Regions from separate parts of the Pectobacterium aroidearum genome, predicted to be linked through region 2. Evidence: predicted binding sites of a transcription regulator. Region 2 holds the regulator's gene; each other region holds the start of a gene.
What was found. Region 2 encodes Fur, which represses iron uptake genes when iron is present. Its sites were predicted from a motif close to ATAATAATGAGAACNACTATCAA; they were not measured.
Positions count from the first base shown of each region.

Region 1: AB8809_RS15430 (TonB-dependent siderophore receptor) is a predicted target of Fur. The motif match lies at 2,045-2,067, and genes of this name have one in related genera.
Region 3: AB8809_RS15550 (TonB-dependent hemoglobin/transferrin/lactoferrin family receptor) is a predicted target of Fur. The motif match lies at 1,189-1,211, and genes of this name have one in related genera.
Region 4: sodA (superoxide dismutase [Mn]) is a predicted target of Fur. The motif match lies at 1,533-1,555, and genes of this name have one in related genera.

Region 1 is NZ_CP166097.1:3,372,590-3,376,762, forward strand. It holds gene AB8809_RS15415 (AraC family transcriptional regulator) at 1-200, shown strand, start outside; gene AB8809_RS15420 (hypothetical protein) at 314-736, shown strand; gene AB8809_RS15425 (MFS transporter) at 733-1,980, shown strand; gene AB8809_RS15430 (TonB-dependent siderophore receptor) at 2,177-4,173, shown strand, end outside.
Region 2 is NZ_CP166097.1:3,649,897-3,654,069, forward strand. It holds gene fldA (flavodoxin FldA) at 545-1,072, shown strand; gene fur (ferric iron uptake transcriptional regulator) at 1,402-1,851, shown strand; gene glnS (glutamine--tRNA ligase) at 1,916-3,574, opposite strand; gene nagE (N-acetylglucosamine-specific PTS transporter subunit IIBC) at 3,750-4,173, opposite strand, start outside.
Region 3 is NZ_CP166097.1:3,405,361-3,409,533, forward strand. It holds gene AB8809_RS15545 (FecR family protein) at 75-1,028, shown strand; gene AB8809_RS15550 (TonB-dependent hemoglobin/transferrin/lactoferrin family receptor) at 1,289-3,967, shown strand; gene AB8809_RS15555 (heme acquisition protein HasA) at 4,085-4,173, shown strand, end outside.
Region 4 is NZ_CP166097.1:5,091,004-5,095,176, reverse strand. It holds gene AB8809_RS23010 (methyl-accepting chemotaxis protein) at 1-493, opposite strand, end outside; gene sodA (superoxide dismutase [Mn]) at 823-1,449, opposite strand; gene fdhD (formate dehydrogenase accessory sulfurtransferase FdhD) at 1,685-2,518, opposite strand; gene AB8809_RS22995 (aldehyde dehydrogenase family protein) at 3,011-4,173, shown strand, end outside.

The sequences.
Region 1 (4,173 bases), 280 kb from region 2:
GCCTGCTCTTCAATAACAGCATCTATGGGTTATTCCAGGCCGAACGTATGCATGAAGCGCGGCGTCGCCTGTTTGCCACGGGCGCCCCCGTTATGGTGGTTGCCACCGATCTGGGCTATGCCAACGCCAGTCACTTTAGCGCCGCTTTCCAAAAACAGTTTGGCGTCACACCTTCCGCTTTCAAGCGCCTGAACATTTAGTGGAAAACCAGCGCTACCGTTCATCCCGATACGGGTACAAATAGACTGGATTCGGGTGGCGCCAAAAAAGCGAATGATTATCATTTTCTCCATGATAAGCCGGAGAAACCGTCATGCCCGATTCCATTGCAACGCCACACCCTTTCCTTGATACACACACCTGGCCGATAGTTTTCTTACACATGCCGGAGCAGGTGCCTGACGAGGAATCCGCTAACTATATGGCGCAGATCAATCAGCTGTATGCCAGAAAAGAACGTTTTGTACTCTGTATGACCGGCGCCGACCTCCCCCATCGCTCACCCGTTTTTATGAATGCTTACCTCCAGTGGACGCGCGATAACGTGAGCCAGCAACAGCAATACTGCGCAGGTGCCATTCGTATCGAAAGCGACGACGTTCAAAGGCAAAAATACGTGGAATGGGCGGAGAACTGGGCGCAGTCCGGGCAGGCACCTTACGCCTATTATGTTGTAGCCACCTCACTGGAAGCACAGGCGCTGGCGCTAACGCTGCTGGATCGCGACAAACCATGACAGACAGGCCGATAACACGCTATCTGCCCTATTGGTGTTTCTATCTTCATCAGGGCATGATCACCGCACTCATTATGCAAGGCGTGGCGGGCTATTTTCGCCACGCGGGGTTGGATCTTGCGCAGTTAAGCTGGCTGTCGCTGACCTTTCTCCCGTGGATTGCCAAATGCCTCTGGGCACCGTGGGGCGAGCGTCACGCACTTCCTCTGCGTGGTAATCCCTATTTAGGCAGTCTGGTACTACTCCAGATCGCAATGGCGATAATGCTGGTCGGGATTGGCATGATTTCACCAGAGCAGTCTGTTCTGGCTATTGTCATCGCGCTGATGCTGTTAGCGCTGCTCTCCGCCAGCCACGATATCTATGCCGACGGCATCACGATTTGTACCACCAGCGCCACCAGTCGCGCGCTGGCGAATACCGCACAGGTCGGCGGCAGCTATCTGGGGATTCTGTTCGGCTCTTATGCATTCCTGAGTATTGCAGAACAGGCGGGATGGCGAGGTGGCTTCTTCGCACTGGCGGGTTTATCGCTGCTGATGCTCATCCTGCCGTTGCGCTATACCCGGCAACCTCAAATTCAGCATCATCAGATTCAGCAAACCGCACGCCCAACGCTCAACCGTCTGACGTTTAAAGCGCTCTGGCCGGTATTAGCCTTCACGGCCATTTTCTATCTGGCAATGCGCGGCATGATGGCACTACAGACCGTCATGCTGATCGACCAAAAGCTTAGCCTGAGCCAATTGGGTATGATCATGACCGTGTACAGCACCGTCGTCAGCGGCGTAGGGATTGTGCTCGCCAACGTCCTGATTCGTCGCATGGGCACACTGCGTTGCCTGCTGCCCGTGATGGTCACGCACGCGCTACTCGCCGTCGCGCTGGCCGTCGGCTATCCGCTGTTTACGCTGAATCTCTGGATCGCGCTCTTTGGCGTGGTCAATCTGGCCGCTGCAATTGGGTTTGTCACGTTATACAACGTCCTGATGGGACTGGTCAGACCCCATCAACCTGCGTCCGACTATGCGCTGTTTCAGTCCACCGATGCCGCCGTCGCCATGATCGTATCGATCGCCGCACTCCAGTTAGCACATTACACAAACTATCAGACCACGCTGGGCGTACTGGCCTGCTTCGCCATCGCCAGCCTGTGGCCTGCCAAACGGCTATCTCTACGGCTTTCTCGCGTGTTTTCTGACGGCGTTACACCCGCTACCGTCAGCCAGCGAGGACAGGATTGACCACAGAGAAAACGGGCAGGACGGCTGCTGTATTCGGGTTGAAATAGACCCGATACGGGTAGCCCAAAAAATGCAAACGATTATCATTTAACTTTCATCATTCTCTGTCTTACGCGCTTTTCGTACCGCAATAAAGCGTGACGTGATGAAAACCGTTGCCTTTGACATCGATTTTAGTCTTTTCAGGGATTTAATAATGAAAATAACGCGTCTTTATCCGCTTGCCTTAACCGGCATATTTCTCTCTTCCTGTGCCTTTGCCGCTCAGGAAGATACGCTTGTTGTCTCCGCCAGCAAACAGTCACCCTATTCTGCCTCGGCCAATAACGTCTCTTCCACCGTCGTCACGGCACCGGAACTGAAAGATGCGGGGGTCACCAGCACCGACAAACTGACCCGCGTGATGCCCGGCCTGAATCTCGGCAATAACGGTAGCCTGCTGTTCCCCTCCATCTCACTGCGCGGCGTGTCTTCCGCACAGGATTTCTACAGCCCGGCGGTGACGGTCTACGTGGACGGCGTACCACAGCTCGCCACTCACACCGTGCAGGCACTCTCCGATGTAGAAAGCATCGAAATGCTGCGAGGCCCGCAGGGAACGCTATACGGTAAAAGCGCACAGGGCGGTATTATCAATATCGTGACTCAGCAGCCGGACAGCACGCCGCGTGGCTATGTCGAAGGCGGCGTAGCCAGCCGCGATGGCTATCACGGCAAAATCAATCTCAGCGGTCCCATTCAGGATGGCCTGCTGTACGGCAGTGTAACCCTGCTGCGTCAGGTCGATTCGGGGGCGATGACCAACCCCGCGACGGGCAGCGATAACCTCGGCGGGACAAAGTCCAGCGTCGGGAATCTTCGGCTACGTCTGGCTCCCGAGGGCCAACCGTGGGAAACCAGTCTGGCACTAACGGAAGACTGCACGCGCGCCACGCAGGATACCTATCTGCCGTTTGGCGATGTGAAAAGCCGGACGCTGGAGATCGCCGCCGGATCGCCGGATCCCAAACTACGCCGCTGCACCCATAGCCAGTCGCTGAGCGGGAAATACACTACCGACAACTGGATCTTCAGCCTGATCGGCGCATGGCAGCAGCAAAATTACGAGCGCACCTTCCCGAACAGTACGCTGATTGCCGACATGCCGGAGCGCTGGAATCAGGACGTGCAGGAATTGCGTGCAGCGACACACGGCGCAGGCCGCACGGTGGATATGGTGTTCGGCCTTTACCGACAGAACACGCGTGAAAAACTCGATTTAACCTATAGCATGGCAGGCTCTCCGTTCATGAAGAGCAATGCCAACACGTCAACGGAGACGTTAGCCGCCTACAGCGATCTGACCTGGCACCTGACCGACCGTATCGATCTGGGTGGCGGACTGCGTGTGTCGCACGATAAAGCTAAAACCCGTTACCACCAGCAGTTCTCCGGCATGAGCGCGAGCGACAGCAATAGCGTTGATGACGATCAGGTACTGGGACAGCTCTCCGCCAGCTACCTGCTGAACAATGATTGGCGTGTCTATACCCGCGTCGCGCAGGGCTACAAGCCAACTGGCTTTAACTACTCGCCCGCCGCTGGCACTCAGGCCATTCCTTATAATGCGGAGAAATCGATTAACTATGAAATCGGCTCGCGCTATCAGAACGGCGATGTGCAACTTCAGGGTGCCGTGTTTCATACCCACACGCGTGATATGCAGCTGTATTCCGGCCCGGTCGGTATGCAAACACTCAGCAATGCAGGCAGCGCCGACGCCAGCGGCGTAGAGATGATGCTGAAGTGGCAGTTCGTTCCCAACTGGTCATGGGATATCAACGGCACTTATGTCCGTTCTGAATTTACCAGTGACAGTGAGAGCTATCAGGATAAGCGCGTGCCTTTCGTACCGCGCTACGGTGCCGGTACCAGCCTGAACGGATTGATTGATACCTCATTCGGCGCATTAATGCCGCGTCTGGCCTTCAACGTAGTAGGACCACACTACTTCGACGGCGACAACGCGTTGCGTCAGGGCACCTATACCACGACCGACCTGCGCCTCAGTTGGCAGGCCACTGACCGGGTGAATATCGCCGGCTATGTGGATAACGTCTTCGACCGCCGCTACCGCACCTTTGGCTTCATGAGCGGCACCTCGGGCTACGCACAGGTCAATGAAGGCCGAACCGTTGGCGTGGACGTGCGGGT
Region 2 (4,173 bases):
AATTTTATCCTTTAATATCAAAAGACTAAAAAACTCACCTCCTCATTTTTATCTCTTCACTTGTAAATGGTTATAGTTCTTATTTCCATTTATTAGGAATATTCCCGCGAAATGTTACAGGTTTTCAATTCGATAAAAACATTATCCTTTGTGCGTATTTTAATTCTCATGAATCGTAACGTACCGTGAAGTAACTTTTATTTCCTACAAACAAAAGTCTGCTTTTAATTACAATCGAAATTAGTTATTAAAATAAAAAGCACATTCATAAAAAATGAAACAATGTCATGAAAAAATATCCATGATGATATTAGGGAAATGCGCGTTTAATCCCAGACGATAGCATAATCCCTATTTATTATGGGGAATTTAGCATCAGCAGAACTGCGTTTCGTTCCTTTACTGCCCCCCGCATTTCATACGCTCTTGATTTACGCATCCTTACCGATACGAGTTTCTCCTGATGTGAGTGTCTGTTATTATTAACAGATAAGTGGGTGAAACATTACACCATACCATTAGGAATCAAGAGGTTATTCAATTCATGGCACTCATCGGAATATTCTTTGGCAGTGATACTGGCAATACTGAAAACATCGCCAAAACGATCCAACAGCAGTTAGGCACCAACGTTGCTGATGTTCATGACATCGCCAAAAGCAGCAAAGAAGACCTCGAAGGTTTCGACATTCTGCTGTTGGGTATTCCAACCTGGTATTACGGTGAAGCTCAGTGCGATTGGGATGACTTCTTCCCGTCGCTGGAAGAAGTTGATTTCACAGGAAAACTGGTTGCCCTGTTTGGCTGCGGCGATCAGGAAGACTATGCGGAATACTTCTGTGATGCCATGGGCACCATCCGTGACATTATTGAGCCTCGCGGCGCGACGATTGTCGGCCACTGGCCAACAGAGGGCTACTACTTTGAAGCCTCTAAAGGGCTCGCAGACGACAATCACTTCATCGGTCTGGCTATCGATGAAGATCGTCAGCCTGAACTGACCAGCGAACGCGTAACAACGTGGGTCAAACAGATCAGCGATGAACTGAACCTGAAAGAGCTGGTTGGCTAAGTCCTGTTGGCTCTGATAATCCCTATCAGAGCCAAAACCGCATTGATAGGTAAAACCTTTCATAATAATTGATACATTTTTTTAACTTCTATCAGTAAACCTGTACAATAATCCCATCGGTTTTATACGTGCTTCACCATTTCCTCATTCATCAACAACGTATTGCGTTCTATACCAGTAGTGTGAATAGGGACAATATTGTTAACATTCCCTTGTTTTCATTTTGTATGTGCGGTTCTATAATTGGGACGCTATTACATTTTTTGAGCCGACCGATGTCATAGGCTAGGCAGCCTCCATTGATAAGTAAGCAACAGGACTAAACCCGCATGACTGACAACAATACCGCATTAAAGAAGGCCGGCCTGAAAGTCACTCTTCCAAGACTGAAAATACTGGAAGTGTTACAGGATCCTGTCTGCCATCACGTCAGTGCGGAAGATTTATATAAGAGACTGATTGATATGGGCGAAGAGATTGGTCTTGCTACCGTCTATCGCGTACTCAACCAGTTTGATGATGCGGGTATCGTAACCCGTCATAACTTCGAAGGTGGAAAATCCGTCTTTGAACTGACACAGCAGCATCATCACGATCACTTAATTTGCCTCGACTGTGGCAAAGTCATTGAATTCCGCGATGAGTCTATCGAAGCACGCCAACGCGAGATCGCAGAAAGACACGGCATTAAACTGACCAACCACAGTTTGTATCTCTACGGGCATTGCAGTGAAGGGGATTGCCGAGAGGATGAAACCCTGCACGATTCCACACGATAAATCGACCGCATAAAAAAATAAAACCGCCGAGGCGGTTTTATTTTTGTCTTCTTTCCAGTCGGCCTTAGCCCACCCAAGTATCGCGCAGTCCAACCGTACGGTTAAACACCAGATGCTCTGCACTGGAGTAAACGCGATCGGCACAGAAGTAACCTTCACGCTCAAACTGATACGCTTTCTCTGCTTCTGCTTGCGCCAGGCTCGCTTCGACAAAACCTTGCGTAATCTTCAGTGAGTCCGGGTTAATCGTCGACAGGAAGTCTTCTGCCGCGCCAGGGTTTGCCACACTGAACAGACGATCGTACAAACGGAATTCCGCAGGTACAGCGTGTGCCGCAGAAACCCAGTGGATCACACCTTTCACTTTACGGCCGTCAGCCGGATCCTTGCTCAGCGTTTCTGCATCATAGCTACAGTAGATCGTGGTGATGGTGCCCTGCTCGTCTTTCTCAATGCGATCGGCTTTGATCACATAGGCATTACGCAGGCGAACCTCTTTACCCAACACCAGACGCTTGTACTGTTTGTTAGCTTCTTCACGGAAGTCAGCACGGTCGATATAGACTTCACGGCTGAATGCCACCTGACGTGAACCCATTTCAGGTTTGTTCGGGTGGTTTGGCATCGCAACAAACTCTTCATGCTCGGCGGGCAAATTCTCGATCACGACTTTTACCGGGTCCAACACCGCCATCGCACGCGGAGCGTTCTCATTCAGATCGTCGCGGATACAGGATTCAAGCGCGGCCATTTCCACGTTGTTATCCTGCTTCGTAACGCCGATACGCACACAGAACTCACGGATAGAAGACGCACTATAACCGCGACGACGCAGACCAGAAATGGTCGGCATACGCGGATCGTCCCATCCTTCAACGACATTTTCCACCACCAACTGATTCAGCTTACGCTTGGACATAATTGCGTATTCGAGGTTGAGGCGAGAGAATTCGTACTGACGCGGATGGCAAGGAATAGTGATGTTATCCAACACCCAGTCATACAGGCGGCGGTTATCCTGGAATTCCAGTGTACACAGCGAATGCGTGATCCCTTCCAGCGCATCGGAAATGCAGTGAGTGAAATCATACATCGGGTAGATGCACCACTTGTTGCCCGTCTGGTGGTGATCGGCAAATTTAATACGATACAGCACCGGATCGCGCATCACGATAAAGGACGATGCCATATCGATTTTTGCACGTAGGCAGGCAGTACCTTCCGCAAATCCACCGTTACGCATTTTTTCAAACAGCGCCAGGTTTTCCTGCACGGTACGATCGCGGTAAGGGCTATTTTTACCCGGTGCCGTCAGCGTACCGCGGTATTCACGGATCTGCTCAGGCGTCAGTTCATCAACGTAAGCCAATCCTTTACCGATCAGCTCAACCGCATACGCGTGCAGCTGATCGAAATAATCAGAAGAATAGCGAACGTCGCCGCTCCATGAAAAGCCCAGCCACTCGACGTCACGTTTGATCGACTCAACGTATTCGATATCTTCTTTTACCGGATTGGTGTCGTCAAAACGCAGGTTGCATTGCCCCTGATAGTCACGCGCAATACCAAAATTCAGGCAAATAGATTTTGCATGCCCAATATGCAGATAGCCATTCGGCTCTGGCGGGAAACGCGTCTGAATATGGTCATGCTTACCGGACGCCAGATCTTCATCGATAATCTGACGGATAAAGTTGGTTGGGCGGGCTTCAGCCTCACTCATTCTTCATTCCTCAATGCTAAAACGACGTATAACCGACAATGATCCAACAAGCTACGCTGGGAAACAACCGTTAGTTTCATTTAATTATTCATAACGAAAAAAAAGGACGAGATTGCCATCTCGCCCTATCAATTTCATCAACATAAGACCACGTTAAACAAATAACGCTGTCATATTACGCCTTGTCGCGTTCCGCTTTCAGTGCAGTAGCTATCGATTCAGCCTGCGTCCCCACGACAATCTGTACGCTTTGCTTATTCAGACGAATCACGCCCGCCGCACCAAGACGCTTCGCCTGTGCATCATCCACCAGAGACGAATCCGCCACGTTCAAACGCAAACGCGTGATACAGGCATCAATACCAATCAGGTTGGTTTTTCCGCCCAGCGCCTGCAAATAGCCCCGTGCTAACGCCGCAGTATCGCCTGATTTCTCGCTCTCAGACGCGGTACTCACATCATAACCATCAGCTTCGCTACCGCTCACGGCCAGCTCACGTCCCGGCGTTAACAGATTGAAGCGCGTGATGGTAAAGCGGAACACCACATAGTAAATAACGAAGAATACCAGTCCCTGAACAAGCAGCATGTACCACTGG
Region 3 (4,173 bases), 240 kb from region 2:
CACAAATTATTTACGGGTTTATTGCCGTCAGACGTCTACATATTTAGAGACCCTACACACTCCAGGCCTACAACATGAATGATTATCCCCCTGAGATCCAGCAGCAGGCAGCACGATGGGCCATACGTTTGGCCGAAGCGCCGCTGGACGATGAACAGGAACTGGCATTCCAGCACTGGCTGGCACAGGATCCGCGCCATCGCCACGCGTTGGAACAGGCAGGGATGCTCTGGCATGGGCTCGGGTCGCTCAGCGCCGAGCAACGGCAAGTGCTGCAACCACAACCGCCAGCCACCTTTCTCATCAAGCGCGTCAATCGCGCGACGCAGTGGAAAATCGCGGCCTTACTGCTACTGGGTTTCAGTATCGGCACGACGTGGATTTCCGACGGTATCCTCATGCTGCGCTCGGATTATCATGCAGTACATCAGGTCAAACACGTTACGTTGCCGGACGGCAGTGAGGTCGATATGGATGCGGGCAGCGCCATTTCACTCGCCTATACGCCGCAAGAGCGGCGCGTCACGCTGTTACAAGGCTCAGCCTGGTTCACTGTCGCCCCAACAACCACTCAGGAAAAACGCCCTTTTCTGGTTGATGCGGCCTCAGGCACCACGCAGGCGCTGGGCACGCAGTTTATTGTGCAAAACGCCTCACAGACAACGACCGTCGGCGTGGTGGAGCACAGTGTTCAGGTCACGGCAAACGGGCAATCATTGCAGCTTGATGAGCAGCAGGCGGCACGCTATACCGAACAAGGAATGACGCGACTCCCCGGCTGGAATAGCCGCGAGCGTGGCGACTGGCGGCGTGGCCTGCTGATCTTTGATCAACAGCCGCTGGCCGTCGTCATCGCACGTATCAATCAGTATCGCGCTGGCACGATCGTCATCCCTACGTCAGCGCTGCGCCAGCGTCAGGTCAGCGGCATTTTTTCACTGAACGAACTGGATGGCGCATTGCAAACCATCGCCACCGAACTGGGTGCCAAAACCGTTTCACTCCCCGGCGTCACCGTTCTGTACTGATCTCTTTCTCCCCTGTCTTCCCCCATCCCTGCCACGCCGCTCAGGCGTGGCGATCTCTCATAAACGTCCTTTACGTTCACAAGACCGCAACGTGCCATAGAAAAAAATTTAAATATTTTTTTACGGGTTCTGTCTTCTCAGCCGTCTTCATATTTAGGTAATGATTTTTATTATCATTTTCATTAAGAAAAGAAGGGGTAACTATCCCTTTGTTTATTAATGCTTATTGATGATTTAACGAATGGCAGACCAGGCGAAAAATGTTTAAAAGAACACAACAGCAAAACAGCCGATTGTTACAACTTAATCCACTTTCTCTTGCCGTCGGCATCGCACTGTCGCTGCCTGCTTCATTCCACTATGCGCAAGCAGAAACACCGGCAGCCAACGTTCAGGAAGCGGCTCGCCACAGCGTCACCTTCTCCATCAGCTCGCAACCGTTAAGCAGCGCGCTGCTGCGTTTCGCTGAACAGGCGGGGTTACAGGTCTTTTTTGCCGACGTCAAACTGGAAAATATGCAGGCCACCTCCCTTCAGGGTCGCTTCACGCCAGAGCAGGGGCTGCGCAGGATGATCGGCACTAACTCAGTCGATTTCCAGATCGGTAGCAACGGCGTCATTACCTTGCGCCCTCGTTCAACCAACGTCGATACGGCCAAAATAGACGATGTGATGACGGTACGTGCCTTTACCGTCGCCAATCCCGGTGACTGGATCTACGAACAGCCGCGTGCCATCAGCGTTATTTCACGCGAGCAGATGGATAACCGCCCTTCCCGCCATGCCGCCGATCTGCTGGAACAATCCGCTGGCGTTTACTCCAGCGTCAGCCAACAGGATCCTTCGCTGTCGGTGAACATTCGCGGCATACAGGATTTCGGCCGCGTGAATATGAACATCGACGGCGTGCGGCAGAATTTTCAAAAAACTGGCTACGGGCAGCGTAACGGTCAGATGTATATCGATTCGGAGCTGCTCTCCGGCGCAACCATTGAAAAAGGCGCGACAAACGTGATGGGCAGTGCAGGTACGCTGGGCGGTGTCGCCACGTTTAACACCGTTAGCGCCCACGATTTTCTGGCGCCGGGTAAAGAACTGGGCGGAAAACTACACGCCAGCACAGGCGACAACGGCACGCATTTTATCGGCAGCGGCGTGCTCGCACTGGGTAACGAAAGCGGCGACATTCTGGTCGGTGCCAGCGAGCGTCATCTGGGCGACTACTGGCCGGGGAATGATGGCAACCTCGGTAATATTCGTATTCCCGGAAATTCAACTAATTACGAAGAGTGGGCGAATAACTTAAAGCATCAGAAAGTGACTAGCGCGGCCTACACCATGCGCTCGCGACTGGCGAAAGTCGGCTGGAATCTGCCAGCTAATCAGCGCTTCCAGCTCAGCTATATGCAAACGCAAACCTCTTCTGAAAACGCAGGGACGTTATCCAATCTTTCCAATACCGAACTGGGTTGGAAAGCCAGCGGACACAGCGAGATTATGGCACGCAGTACCGCGCTGGATTACAGCCTGAAGCCGGACGATCAGCGCTGGCTGGATTTTAAGGCCAAGATTTATTACGCCGATACCAATAACGACACCGATAACTATGCGCTCTCTAATACCAGTGCCTATCATGAAAGCACGCGGCTACGCACGTACGGCGCCCAAGCGCAGAATACATCGACGCTGTGGCAGCAAGGCGCGCACGATCTGAAAGCCGACTACGGACTGGATTTCTATTACGACAAGATCACGACGGACAGCACCAATAGCACGGCCAGTAACGCCACCCCGGAAGGGAACCGCGCGATGGCCAGCCTGTTCGCGAACCTGAATTATGCCTACGACGAATGGGTAACGCTGCAAGGCGGCCTGCGTTACGATCGCTACCGGTTACGCGGCACCACCAGCATCAGCTATCGGGAAATTCCCTATACCATCACGAATCCCTGCACCGCACGGTCGATCGCGCTCTGCCCGCCGTTCGTGACCACCACGCAGGATTGGAATGTCGATGACGAACACGGCAAACTTTCCCCCACCCTGTTTGCTGGCGTCCGCCCCGGCGTTGAATGGCTACAGCTGTTCACCAGCTATGGCCTGTCCTGGCGTCCGCCGTCAGTCAGCGAAACCTTTGCCAACGGCACCTACAGCGCAGGCAACTATTACCTCTATCCAAACCCCAACCTTAAGCCGGAACGCTCTCGCGCCTGGGAAGTCGGATTCAATATTCAGCAGCCTAATCTGCTCGTTGATGGCGACAGGCTGGTCAGCAAAGTGTCCTATTTCGACACCCGGATCAACAACTACATCAGCCTGAACGGCGCGCGCAATAAGCCGGGCTATAACGGCTATTCCCTCAGCAATTCCGTGTTCCAGAACAATCTGGCGAAGAGTCGCTTCCGCGGCATGGAATACCAGTTGAATTACGACGCGGGCTTTTTATATGTCGATGCCACCTACACCCACATGATCGGCAATAACGATTTCTGTGCGCCGGTGGCCTGGATGGGCGGCGTCACGACCGTCGGCGGTTCCAGAGGCAACTACTACTCTACGCCTGTCGATACCACGGCTAGCGATTTCTCTTGCCAGAAAACGCTGTTATTCAGCAACGCGGCCTATCTGCCGGGCGACCGCGGTTCCGTCACGCTGGGGACACGCGTCTTCGATCGCAAGCTGGATATGGGCGTCACGATGCGCTTCGCTCCCGGCTATCAGGATGCTGCCGCACCGGCTAACTCCGCCTATTTAGCCGACTGGCCCAAATATGAAGTTTACGATCTGTACGCCAGCTATCGTCTGACCGACAGCCTGACGGTACGCGGATCCGTCGAAAATATCGCTAACCGTACTTACATCGTGAGCTATGGCGAATCATTGGGTTACACACCAAGCCGGGGAAGAACGGTGCAGGCTGGCGTGGAGTACCGATTCTAATTTCTCTGTTTCCCCACGCGGGAGGCAGGAAAACAAAGGGGATGGGATGGCTCATCCTCTTTCACGACAGACACGGATGACCGTGCCTGTAGATCGTTAGTTAATGAGGAATCTATTATGAGTTTTGCAATTACCTACGATGCCTACTATGCCAATTACAGCATTGCCAGCTACCTGACTGAATGGTCGGCAGCGTTTGGTGACGT
Region 4 (4,173 bases), 1.4 Mb from region 2:
GTAATAATTGCAGGTTCGTGCTGTTGTTGTCTGTCTTTAATTGATCGTTGAGATCTTGTAGGGGTTTTTCCGTGGTTGAAATATTCCAGCTTTTTCTTACGGCATCCTTTTTGCTCACGGCATTAATATAATTATTTTGTTTTTCCTGATAGCTGGTAATTAATGTGGGGATGCTGGCTATTTTCTTGGCGTCGCTTTCAGGCCAGTGAAATTCTTTTGCTTTTTCAGCGAGTTTACTGACGCTGGCAATATGCTCAATGTTCCTTTTTATATCATCTGGGTTATAAGTGGTGCCGTATAATGCGCGGTAATATTTAGCCTGGTTAATTTCATCATTGATATTGTTGCTTAAATTAACTTTATCAATACTGTCTTTCAGCGAGCTAATATGCATAATGCCCGCACCGGCAATCACCATGGTCATCAGCAGAATCAGGAAAAAGCCTAATCCTAATTTTTTACCGACTTTTAGATTGTCAAAATTCATAGCCATCACATCCCACCACTATATCTTATTGAGTCAAATTCACTATCCTGATGCACACTTGATTAGCGGTGCTAGCATCTCGGATTACCGCTTGCCAAGCCTATTTTTGCAAAACAACATGATAAAAACCCGCAGTAGATATCGGCACTTTACTCTGGAACTTTACGCGCCAGTCAGCGGCGGCCTGTCGGGCAAGAGACAATGATGAACCAAATATTGCCAACGTGCATGCGGTTTGAAGTATGACGGATATAAAAAAACTGGAATAACAGACTGTTATTCCAGTTTTTATTCAAACGCAGAAGGTGCCTGATGAGATCAGGCATCCAACGGTTTTATTTTTTCGCGCTGGCGAAACGAGCTGCTGCTTCGTCCCAGTTCACCACGTTCCAGAATGCTTTCGCGTAATCTGGGCGACGGTTTTGGAATTTCAGGTAGTAAGCGTGTTCCCATACGTCCAGACCGACGATTGGGTAGCCAGAAGTACCAGAAATTGCTTCACCCATCAGCGGGCTGTCTTGGTTTGCAGTAGAGACTACAGCCAGTTTGCCGTCGTCTTTCAGCACCAGCCAGGCCCAGCCAGAACCAAAACGGGTTGCTGCTGCTTGCTCAAATTTCTCTTTAAATGCATCAACGCTGCCGAAATCACGTTCGATGGCGGCTTTCAGGTCGCCAGTCAGCGTCGTGCCTACTTTCAGGCCTTTCCAGAACAGGCTGTGGTTAGCATGGCCACCTGCGTTGTTACGCAGTGCTGCTTTTTTCTCAGCAGGAACTTTATCCAGTTGGGCGATCAGTTCTTCAACAGACAATTTAGCCAGCTCAGGCAGAGATTCCAGCGCGGCATTAGCATTATTGACGTAAGCCTGATGGTGTTTGGAATGGTGAATTTCCATCGTCTCTTTGTCGAAATGCGGTTCCAGTGCGTCATAAGCATAAGGCAGCGATGGCAGTGAATAACTCATGTTTAGCATCTCCATGGTAAAAAAATGTTACGGCACTGTTCTATGAGTACCGCGTAAGCAATACGTTCATTATAGTTAATTAAATGATATTGAAAATGATTATTCTCGTTCTGATGCCATGAACCATATTGTTTTACCTCATGATAACAAACGGTTATGTCATTATTGCATGATGTAAAAACAAATTAATCTATACCCTACCGCCTGTAAACCACGCTAACCCTGACGGCGTCGTTTACTCGCTTAGGCGCTGCGGATGCGTGTAGATCGTCGCGTGTCCTGGTCGACAAAAACCGACCAGCGTCAGGTTGCAGCGCTGGGCGACCTCAACCGCCAGTGACGTTGCTGCCGAGACAGCAAACAGGATTTCCACGCCGCACATGGCGGACTTCTGAACCATTTCATAGCTGGCGCGGCTGGAGACCAGCGCGGCGCCCTGTTGCCACTCTTGTTTTGCTCGAGCACCCAGCAGTTTATCCAGCGCGACATGGCGACCGACGTCTTCGCTCCCCCCGCACAGCGTGCCGTCTGGCGCAACCCAACTTGCGGCATGGGTGCAACCCGTTACCTGACCAATCTTCTGCACATCGCGCAGCCGTACCAGTGCGTTTTCAAGTTTGCTGAGGGAAAAGGTCTGCGTGAAGTGCAGGGGGGACACCGGCTTGCCGATCTCTGCGAGTTGCTCCACGCCACATACGCCACAGCCTGTGCGGCCATCCATTGCCCGGCGTCGTTCTTTTAGCCCGGCAAAGCGTCGGCTGGAAAGCTCAATTTGTACTTCGATGCCGTTACAGGCGGGCAGAACATCAATCCCGTAGATATCTGCTGGTGATTGAATAATGCCTTCAGACAAGGAAAACCCGAGGGCGAACAGTTCCAGTTCTTTCGGCGATGCCATCATGACGACATGCGATATGCCGTTGTAGACCAAGGCAACGGGCACCTCTTCTGCCAGCCAGTCAGGCTGCGGCTGATGCAGCGAGTCAGGATGATAGACCGAATGTTGCGTTGCGCCTTCAAGGGCGGTATCCGCGCGTAAATGAACCCCTTCCACCTGAAATACCTGCATGTTAGTAACCTTGGAAATTAAAAGTATTATACCCGTCATACTTCAAGTTGCATGTGCGTTGGCTGCGTTACTCGACACACTAGCGTGTGTCTCACCCCGTTGGGGCCGCTGCAAGCAGCGTTCAAACCTGCCTCTGGCAGATTTGTCAATCACCCGAATCACTTACTCAAGTAAGCTCATCGGGACTCCTTCGCTTGCCGTGTTACGATGCTCATTGATGAGCATCGCCCTAAAGGGCTAACGCTTCGCGTTATTCAAAACGAATACGTTTTGTCCTGAAACTCGAATTATTTAGGGTATACCTCACCGTGTCTGAAGGGATGCGACTTTTTCTCGCAAGAAACTGTGCGTCAACTCGAAGAGTTGTCTTCTTCTTTGGCCGAATCCTGTCGCTAACCTCATACCCCGTATAGGCTTAATTTAACTGCTTACTGTTTGCCTCTTTTTTCACTGCGGCACGGCCGCTCATCCGGAAATGAAAAGGAGACTGAAATGGCGCACGATAATTTTGAAGGCCGAGCCGCATCTGATGAATACGGCTCTCTCAACCTGAAAAAACGCTATGACAATTTTATCGGCGGAGCCTGGGTTCCACCTGATGCGGGTCAGTATTTTGTCAATTTGACGCCAGTAACGGGTCAGCCGATGTGTGAAGTAGCCAGTTCGTCAACGCGAGATATTGACCATGCGCTGGATGCCGCGCACAAGGCGAAAGCGGAATGGGGTGGCCTGTCGGTGCAGGATCGGGCACTGGTGCTGAACCGTATTGCCGACCGAATGGAACAAAACCTTGAGCTTCTGGCGAAGGTGGAAACCTGGGATAACGGCAAACCGATACGCGAAACCAGCGGAGCGGATGTGCCGCTGGCGATTGATCACTTTCGCTATTTCGCGGCCTGTATCCGGGCGCAGGAAGGGGCGATCAGTGAAATTGACGGCGATACCGTGGCCTACCATTTTCATGAACCTCTCGGCGTTGTCGGGCAAATCATTCCCTGGAATTTCCCGCTGCTGATGGCCTGTTGGAAAATGGCGCCTGCGCTGGCTGCCGGTAACTGTATTGTGCTGAAACCCGCCAAACTGACGCCGATGTCGGTGCTGATTTTGATGGAGCTGATTCAGGATCTGCTACCGCCGGGTGTCATTAATGTCGTTAACGGGTCGGGAAGTGAAATTGGTGAATACCTGGCGACGTCGAAACGCGTTGCGAAAGTTGCTTTCACCGGGTCGACTGAAGTGGGCCAGCAGATCATGAGCTATGCGGCGCAGAATGTGACGCCGGTAACGCTGGAACTGGGCGGTAAATCGCCGAATATCTTCTTTGCTGATGTGATGGATAAAGAAGACAGCTTCTTTGACAAAGTGCTCGAAGGTTTCACGCTGTTTGCCTTCAATCAGGGAGAGGTTTGCACCTGCCCGAGTCGCGCGCTGGTGCAGGAATCGATCTACGATCGCTTTATGGAACGAGCAATCAAGCGCGTTGAGGCTATCCGCATCGGCAATCCGCTGGACAGCAACACCATGATGGGTGCACAGGTGTCAGCAGGCCAGCTCGACACCATCCTTAACTACATTGATATCGGTAAGAAAGAGGGCGCACGGGTGCTCACGGGCGGTCAGCGCAAGGCGATGCCTGGTGGGCTGGCAGAGGGGTA